DNA from 3 places in the Paenibacillus sp. FSL R10-2788 genome. Region 1 is predicted to be linked to each of the others. Evidence: riboswitches for the same ligand, from Rfam matches in the RefSeq annotation. Region 1 holds a riboswitch; each other region holds the start of a gene.

The links. A riboswitch is a leader RNA that binds a small molecule or an ion and turns the genes downstream of it on or off. The one in region 1 is predicted to bind cobalamin.
Region 2: linked by a shared signal. The riboswitch ahead of NSQ50_RS04430 (DUF4430 domain-containing protein) and the one ahead of NSQ50_RS03790 (S-layer homology domain-containing protein) in region 1 are both predicted to bind cobalamin.
Region 3: linked by a shared signal. The riboswitch ahead of metE (5-methyltetrahydropteroyltriglutamate--homocysteine S-methyltransferase) and the one ahead of NSQ50_RS03790 (S-layer homology domain-containing protein) in region 1 are both predicted to bind cobalamin.

What each region holds. Positions count from the first base shown of each region.
Region 1 covers NZ_JBBOQA010000001.1:865,295-868,493, reverse strand. The annotation lists gene NSQ50_RS03790 (S-layer homology domain-containing protein) at 1-1,876, opposite strand, end outside; cobalamin riboswitch at 2,041-2,241, opposite strand; gene NSQ50_RS03785 (cellulase family glycosylhydrolase) at 2,584-3,199, shown strand, end outside.
Region 2 covers NZ_JBBOQA010000001.1:1,029,829-1,033,027, forward strand. The annotation lists gene NSQ50_RS04425 (GAP1-N2 domain-containing protein) at 1-1,366, shown strand, start outside; cobalamin riboswitch at 1,494-1,696, shown strand; gene NSQ50_RS04430 (DUF4430 domain-containing protein) at 1,867-3,199, shown strand, end outside.
Region 3 covers NZ_JBBOQA010000001.1:4,906,739-4,909,937, forward strand. The annotation lists gene metE (5-methyltetrahydropteroyltriglutamate--homocysteine S-methyltransferase) at 1-1,223, opposite strand, end outside; cobalamin riboswitch at 1,379-1,584, opposite strand; gene NSQ50_RS21900 (undecaprenyl-diphosphate phosphatase) at 1,684-2,544, opposite strand; gene NSQ50_RS21905 (DedA family protein) at 2,595-3,199, opposite strand, start outside.

The sequences.
Region 1 (3,199 bases):
CAAGTGCATACGTACCTTGGTCCGTTGCCATATTGTCTACTTTGCCTGTGAGGATATGCTTAAATCCACCCTCAGGTGCAGCAAAGCTAAGCAATGCATCAATAAGCGAATTTCCACTTTTAACAAATCTAGTGTCAGTGTGCGGATCTACGCCTACACCAGTTAAGGCCACAATTACCTGTGAGATACTTTCGCTGCTAGTGCTTCCCCAGCTTGTAAATCCGCCTTGATTGTTTTGGTTATCGGACAGCCATTGGATGGCCCGATCCACGGCGGCTTTTACATCATCTCGGGTTGCATAATAAGGTGCAAGAGCTTGCATCGCCATCGCAGTCATATCGACATCGGCTTTGGTTACGCCTAATGCCCAGCCACCAGCTTCTGCTGTACCTTTTTTAACCTCTTTATCTAAAATGTACTGAACTAGTTTTTCTCTTGTGGTCTGTTCTGTAACTCCATCAACTACAGGGATCTCATAGTTATGGCTATCTAGCGCAATCAGAGCAAAAATCGGACCATTATTGCCTTGCTTTTGGATATATTGATAATCAGCGAGTGCTTTTCTCAGATCATATCCCGCAACATTTGTGATATCTTTTCCGATAGAGGTAAGCCCTAGAATCGCTCTGGAATTCTCTGTGCTTTTATTGGCGTCGAGTTTTCCATCCTCTTTAATGATCGATGCTATTTTTGTTGCTACATTGTTGTAATAAAGATCGTAATAACCGTTAGGCACTGTATAGTTCGCCCGTGCTAAAGATAGAATCGACCATTCTCCACTACCTGTACCAAACGACGGATTCTTTACAGTGTTTAGAATATAGGCAAGGCTTTTATCTAACTGTTGTTTGACGGCAACTGTAGTTTCCAGTTTGTAAGTAACTTGATAAGTTACATTTGTTTTGTTTCCAGCTCCGTCAAGAGCCGTTACAGTAATTGCATTACTGCCTGAATTCAGAGAAGCTTTGTACTCCCCATTCGCAGGTGATAAAGTAACACCATTCAACTTCACTTCTGGAATGATGTCACTATATACATTGTCTGTGACAGCTACTTTGAAGCTTATATCTTTATTAGATACTTCCTGTTTATCTTGTATGCCACTTACAGTAATAACAGGGGGTTCTATATCTAATGCATGGTTAAGCCCTACAAGCGCATGATCTACACTTATTTGAGAGCTTGCCATATTTTCGAGCACGGAATAGGCTTGATAAACTGCCGATTGTACTACTGGTCTGTCCAAAATAGTTTCTTTATTAGGGTCACTGTTAATCTCGGCGATTTCCGCAGTTAAAGCATCCTTATTGGCAAGTTGAACTGGGATTTCTCCCCAGCCGCCAAGATCAGAACCATAGCCATAAGTGGTGAACTGAGTTCGAATGATATCACCGTCTTGAGGCTTATAATCGGTCATCCCAAACGGAGGAAACACATTATTTACTGCATACATCCAACCCGACATGGAAGTATAGTCAAACTGACTTAACCACTCTGGGTCTGCTTTAGTGCCGACTGTATTCCCATCAGCTGAAATCATATCTAAAATATATTGTGGAATATTGACTTCGCTTCTGCCACTATCTTTAACTTCTGATAAATAAAAACCACTATCTATATTTCCTAAATATCTATAATTCCCATCTCCTAGCGCACGTGTTATTAAAGATGCGCCATTATCGCCTTCATAAATCGGAACTTTAATAGGTTCCTTAATATACCCTTGGCCTACGGTGAATTTCTCTACGGCTACAGTTACGTACCCTTTAAGAGTAGAGCTTGCTCCATTTGCTTGAGCCGGGATAACACTTGTAGAGAATGTCGTAATAAATACAGCTACAATGAGTAACCACGCTAAAAACTTATTTTTCTTCATTTTTCCATAACCCTTCCCTTCATACCTATGATAAAAAAACAGAATAAACTTTCTTATAACCACAAAAAAACCACTCAACATAAACGTCAAGAGGTTAAGATAGTGAACCACAATACTAGCTGGCAAACACTATTCAAGCACCTCTCTATCGATCGTAGAGTTTGATGGTGTAACAGAAAAAGGCAGATATTCTGGCTCAAGTATCATCACCCTTGCTGCCTTCCCAGTTTCCCAGTGGCATTTTGCAAGGACTCCTCTTTCACAGCGGCGGGACCGCGCGGGATTCACACCCGCTTTCCATTTAACCACTCTATGATTGTACTTCCGCAACATTCATAGTTGGCACCTATTTCTAATTTTAAATTTTCATGCTTCATCATATCTAATATATATGCTTTTGTCATGTTATATTTCTTTTTTGTATAACGGGCAGCTAGAGATAATCCTATTGAATAACCAATTTCTACGAGTAGGGATATTTAAATAATTTCTTTATCCAACTGTGGGGAAAATTAATTTAAATCACTAATTCTTATATGAATTTGCCACAAATTAGTAAGGTACTCGCTGAGTGAATTCTATGTTAGGGTATATTCAGAAAGCGTTTACAAAAATAACATTGGAGGTGTTCGTGTTCATCTAACCACCAAGTACAGCGTCAAAGCCAGGTCCAAGCATCCTAAATTTATCTCACAAAGGAGAATTCAATGACTACGCGAATCCAGAAATCCTTCTTATCATTGACACTTGTCACCGCTCTTCTGCTCTCTCTGTTCTCATCCATGGCTGCAGCTGCAACTAAGGATGAGCAACAAGCTAAGGCAGCGCCAAAGAGTAAGATCCAATCCTATGTAGACGAAATGCAGCCCGGATGGAACCTCGGTAATACTTTAGATGCTACAGGTGAGGACGAAACCTCCTGGGGCAATCCTCGTGTGACCCAAGAACTTATTAAAAAGATCGCCGCTCAAGGCTATAAAAGTATTCGGATTCCTGTGACCTGGGATACTCACATGGGTGCGGCACCAGACTATACCCTAGAAAAAGCCTACCTCGACCGTGTGGAAGAAGTTGTCGGCTGGGCACTGGACGCCAAGCTTTATGTCATGATTAATGTCCATCATGATTCCTGGCTATGGGTAAGCCATATGGAAGAAAAACACGATGAAACGCTGGCGCGTTATAATGCAGCCTGGACTCAAATTGCCGATCGCTTTAAGGACAAATCCGATAAGCTGATGTTCGAGAGCATAAATGAACCTCGGTTCACCGATGGTGGAAGCACAGACGAAGCAAAAATGGAGCAAATGCTTACTGAACTCA
Region 2 (3,199 bases), 160 kb from region 1:
CTCCCTAATGCAGGATCTTGCTGCTTCAGCAGATAGATTCTTACTGAACCGCTTATCGCTTTCCGATATGACGCAGGAGGAGCTTCTGGAGGTAGTTTTTTTACGGTATGGTAATGTTGTCGATTGGCAGCCGCCACTGGATAGGATTAGCAAGCAGAAAGAGAATGCGCTGCGTGCAGCTTACCGCTGGTTTGGTGAAGAGAAGCCGAATGAAGAGATTTTTACAGGATTGTCTCCGCAGGAACTAGACGATGTGCAGCTACTGGGTCGTCGTTTGCTAAAAGAGGCGCGTGTTCTGGAACCCTTTGAACGGCTTCCGCTAGCCTTTTACTATACAACTCAGCGTGAAGGGGGTCCGCTGGATTACGATGCGCTTCTGGAGCTGTTAAAGCGTAAATCCGGTTCCGACAAAGAAATCATCTATCGGTTTTTTGCTTGGTCGCAAGGCAATCCTTTATTTACGGTTTCGAATAAAAAGCTGCAACCGGGTTACCGTAAGGCGATTCTGAAGTATTTCCTGAGCAGTGATCGTGAAGCGTTCAAGAATCGGGAATTCCGAAAGAACTATGTCGCGGCAGCTCGGCCTGCTCTGCAAAATGTGTACAATGAAGCCCGCTCCCAACTGGCTTCCCCGCTGGCGCGCTGGATCAGCCGCAGCCGATTTCGACTCTTAATCTCCGGCTCCATTACGGGTATTCTGGTGATTATTGCAATTATCGTATTCAGTATGTTACGCCCGGATGATACGAAGACGGCTCTGCCGGGGACAAGCCCTGAGCCGACCCCTGTTCAGAGTGCAGGTAATGAGCTGCCTCCGGCTTCAGTATACTTGAAGGATCAGAGCGACGAAGGAGATAAGGGGAGCAGCATATTGGTGTTCACCTTCGCAAGTGCAGATGACTGTGTGCAGTTTCAACCGACTGAGATTAGTTTAATGTCTTCGTCTACAGAGATAGATAAAAGCTTTAAGGTCGCTGCTACGAATGGCACTTGTCCAGTGCCGTCAACGGATGGGACGGATGAGGGAAACGCCGCTGACGATTCAGATGCCGCTGGCACTACTGGAGGAACAGCAGAAGGTGCAGATGCTCCTAACGCAGTAGCTGATGCTTCTCCGTCTCCTACGCCTTCCTCTGATACTGAGGACAGCACTGGGTTGCCTTCCGCAACAGCTGTGACTGAAGGTGAACAACCATCCTATCAGGTTGAGGTTACATTGGAGCCTGGAGCGACAATTCTAGAGAAAAGTATGATCAAGGCCGGAAGATTTACATTGATCGTAGATCCCGACCCTAATTTTCCACCAGCTTCTGATTCAAGTGCTGAACCCTCCCCAACTGCAAGTCCGGAAGGAACAGCCGAATAACAAGCTTTCTGAACAGCAATACCTACCGGCAGGTGGTGTATTGCTGTTCATTTTTTTGCTGCCCATACTAAGCTTTTCTATAGACATGCTATGTATTAATAGATATGATTATGGATGTCAAAATAAGATACTACATACTGGAAAAGGTGCAGACTCTATCAATCTAGTCGTCTGCTTAAAAGGGAAGTCCGGTGCATGAGTCCGGCGTGGTCCCGCCACTGTATGTGCGGAGCGTTTCTTCTATAAGCCACTGCCCTGAAGGTAGGGTGGGAAGGTGAAGAACAGCGATGAAGCATTAGCCAGGAGACCTGCCTTTTTTGTGAGCGTTTCTATTCTTCGTGGGGTAAGAATGTGGAACATATACAGATGGACTATCGGCAGGAAGCAAGCGCCGGAGCCTCGATTTGTAATCTTCCCTGACCGCCCTCCAAAGGGGCGGTCTTTATGTTATGCGTCTTATTCCCAGCAGTACCCATTCTTATACAGAAAGAGGTTAAACAATGAAGAAAATCATGTCTTCCAAGTTTGTAGCACTTGGGCTGGCCTTATTCATGGTCATTTCAATTCTAGGAACATCTCTTGCTCCGGCAGGACAAATATTTGCAGAAGCGAGCGCTGGCTCCGGTCTGGAAGCAACTGCTGCGGAGCGGATTAATGTTGCGGATGCGACTTATGCGGCTGCAGAATATCTCTTGAAAGGTGGCGTGCAATCGGATTGGCAAGCTATTGGATTAGCGCAAGCAGGATATAAGCTGCCAGCCAGTTACCATTCAGAGCTTGAGAAAAAAGTAAAGGATGCAGCTGGCAATTTCGCCAATGTAACCGATTATGCTCGAATCGTGCTCGCAGTGAGAGCGATTGGTGCAGATCCTACTAGCTTTGCTGGTAACGGAACGACTCCTGGCTATAATCTGATTGAGAAAATTTATAATAACAGCAAGCTCAGTGAACAGACGCTAAATAATCCGGTATATGCCTTACTTGCGCTGGATTCTGGTAAATATAATATCCCAAGTGACGCGAAATGGACGGCGGATAAGCTCCTTACGGAGATTCTCTCCAAACAGAATCCGGATGGGGGCTTTGCATTAACCTCGGGCGCAAGTGAGTCTGATATGACAGCGATAACCTTGACGGCTCTGGCGGCACATAAAAATAATCCTGAAGCCTACTTAGCAGGGCTACAAGCCGTAGCTTGGTTATCTGCAGCTCAAGATAGCCATGGGGGTTACGGTGACAGTGCTGAAAGTAGCGCACAAGCAATCCTTGGACTCACATCCTTCGGAGTTGATCCTAGTGGATTAGAATACACCAAAAACAAAGTGGATCTAATGGAGAACCTGCTTAGCTATCGTCTAGCTGATGGTAGCTTCACCCATAGCCGTGGTGGAAGCAGTAATGTTCTGGCGACAGAGCAAGGACTTCAGGCGCTGGTTGCGTATAATTTGCTGTATAAAGGAAGCAACAGTAAGCTATACGATTTTTCCAAATCCTCCGTTCAGAGCTCACTCATCTACGCTCCTGTAACGATTGAGGGACCACGGGCCACGTTGGCACAAGGGTACGCCTATGCTGGCAACGCACTTGGAGCGTTAGAGAAGCTGGCGCTTCAAACGAACTTGCCGATCACGAATCCTTCGGGCAGTTATGTGACTGGCATCGGAAGTATTGCTGCTGGAAGCTTTGGTGGTTATGACGGATGGATGTATGTTGTATCACGTGACGGAAAATGGATTAATCCCGATGTAGGCATGAGTGATTTTGTACTTAAAGATTCAGATCAGGTACTGGTTTATTATGCCGGAGATGACACTAAACTTGTGGATTCCGTTA
Region 3 (3,199 bases), 4.0 Mb from region 1:
GCTGCAAGTGCAAGCACTTGCTCCGCCACATCCTTACGGCCACGCTCAGGTAGTGCGCGGAACGCTGCAATAGCTTCACGACTAGCGGCCAGCGCTGCTTGAGAAGCTTCTCCTTTATCTGCGACGGCTGCTCCGAGCAGACTAAGCTCTTTAAGCTTCTCATCGGCAAAGGCTAACGCATTCTTAACTGTCGCCTTCAGCTTCACTTCACCTTGAACGGTGACTGGGACATGCAGCAGGCTGCAAGAAGGCTGAAGAATAAGACGATCAAGCGGTACATGAACGCTGAGCTTTTCTACCAGTTGCAGCTTAGCGTCTAAATCGGAACGCCAAATGTTCCGTCCATCAATAATTCCGGCACCCAGCCATTTGTCCTTCGGCCAGCCAAGACGTTCGATGGAAGCCAGATTCGTTCCACCATCGTGCACAAAGTCAAGACCCAAGCCTTGAACAGGCAGCTCTAGCAGTGCCTCCAGCGGCTCAGCAGCTTCAAAATACGTCTGTAAAATAATATTCAAGCCCGGCACGGAGCCGGCAATGTCTGTGTATATCGAGTTAAGCAGTGTTAATTCTTCTTTACTTATGCCTGTAACAATCGCTGGCTCATCGATTTGTACCCAGCTTACCCCTTCTTGCTTCAGTTCCTGTAGCAGTTGAACATAGACTGGAACAAAACGTGCAGCAATCTTGGCGATATCTGCCGCTGCGTAACCTTTGGACAGCTTAAGGAAGGTATACAGACCTAAAAGTACCGGTTTACCTTCAATCCCTGCCTGCGATTTAGCAAAACGATAAGCCGCTAGAGGTTTGTTTTCAGTCAGGCGTGGTGTTTGTGTGCCGATCTCTGGAACGATATAGTGATAGTTCGTATTGAACCATTTGGTCATCTCGCAGGCAGTAGCCTCAGCATTACCACGGGCCATTGCAAAATAAAGATCAAGCCCGATGTCGCCGCCATCATACGCATACCGTGGAGGTACGATTCCAAACATAACAGCCGCATCCAACACATGATCATAAAATGTAAAATCATTTACCGGAATAAGCTCAATTCCTGCTTCTTGCTGGGTCTTCAAATGCTGCAGCTGGATTGCTGCCATTTCGGAGCGGAATTGCTCCTCATTTATTTTCCCCTGCCAGAATGCCTCCAGTGCCTTTTTCCATTCGCGGTTCTTTCCGATTCTCGGATATCCAAGATTGCTTACTTTTACCTTATTCGTCATTTCGATACACTCCCTCTTCAATCTCTTATTTCAAACTCCAAAACTACTTGCTTTCCTATAAAAAAGAGCGCCCTTCCCTAAAAAAGTCAAAGGGAAAGACGCCCATGATATACCCATGGTTAACGTCTAACACCTCCCTATCTTCCGTAGGTGAAGCAGTGCTGTTGAAACAGGCAGGTCTCCTGGCTAGCGGCGTCAACATCTTGAGCAGTCTTCCCAGCAGTAGTAAATTGCCAGTGACCTCTGTTGCTCGAGATTCTTCCGTTACAGTGGCGGGACCGCATCGGCTTCGAACCGAATTTCCCTATTAAGCCTACCGAATTACTATTTTCCGGTCAGCACCTGTCTCCGATATCATTCATCATTTGAGTGTCTTAATCTGATGTCATCATACGTGAAAGCCCCAGCAATCTGCAATAGATTACTGGGGCTTCTGTTATATCGATTCCTTATAACGGACTTAGAAAAATACGAAATATACTACAGCAGCAAGAATTATACGGTATATAGCAAACGGTAAGAGCTTGATACGATTGATCAGTTTTAAGAAGAAACGCATCGATAACAGCGCAAATAGGAAGGCACTAATAAAGCCTGCAATAAAAAACGGCAGCGCGTCCATGGTGAAATATTGCCAGTTCTTCATCAGTGACAACAGACTGGCACCTGCCATGATGGGTACTGCCATAATAAACGTAAAATCAGCAGCGGCACGATGGCTCATCCCGAGGATTACGCCACCAGAAATCGTCGAGCCCGAGCGTGAAAATCCAGGCCATAACGAAAAACACTGTACAAGACCTACACCAAGTGCCTGTTTGTATGTAATCTGATCTACACTCTCAGTTCTGATCTTCTTCGGCCCAAACAGATCCGCAATAATCATTAATATAGCCCCGATCACTAGACCAATTAACACCGTTGAGGTAGAGAATAAATGCTCATCAATATAATCATTAAACAGAACACCTAACACACCTGCAGGCACTAACCCTACCAGAACCTGTGTCAGCTTGAGGTGCCCGCCCTGCTCTAACTGCGGTAGCTTCTCTGTTACAGGGTCCAACTGCTTACGGCTGAAACGCCTTAAGCCCAACAGATCAATGAATCGATTTCTAAAAATCACAACAACCGCTAATATAGAACCCAGTTGAATAACTATTTTGAAGGTATTTGCCGTATATTGTCCAAATAACTCCTGTGATTTCAGCCACATATCATCAACAATAATCATATGACCCGTGGAGGATACTGGAGCAAATTCGGTTAAACCTTCAACAAGCCCCAAAATAATGGCTTTAATAATCGTTAATAGCTCCATGTGTTTCCCTCCTTTTTAATAGTCATTTCTATTATCAGTCCTCCACCCGCTTAGCCCTCAGTGTTCATTCTCCGGCTGCGTTTGCGGAAGTACAGAAACCCAAGAATAACTAATCCGCCAGCAATTAGTACATAGACCACATTGGAGTACACATCCATGTACATGGCAATGTCTTCCCAGGATTCGCCCAAAGCCGCGCCAATAAGCACAAGCAGCAAATTCCATCCCAATGTGCCAATCGTTGTGAAGATCATAAATACTCCAAATTTCATACCTGACATTCCCGCCGGAATCGAAATCAGACTGCGGACCAGCGGAACCATCCGACAAAACAATACAGTCCAATAGCCATATTTATCAAACCAGGCGTCAGCCTTGTGGATATCTTTTTTAGTAACGCGAATTAGACCCCCCCAGCGTTCAACCAGTTTCTCTAACCGGCTCACATCCAATAATCGGCCAATATAATAGAGAATTACTGCACCCAGTAGTGATCCAGCAGTGGCAGCAATGATTACACCAGGGATCGTTAAGCTCGTCGTAGTGGTCATAAATCCTCCAAAGGGCAGGATCACTTCTGAAGGAATTGGTGGAAATATATTTTCAAAGGCCAGCATCAGAAAAATACCGAAGTAACCAAACTGCTCCATAAAAT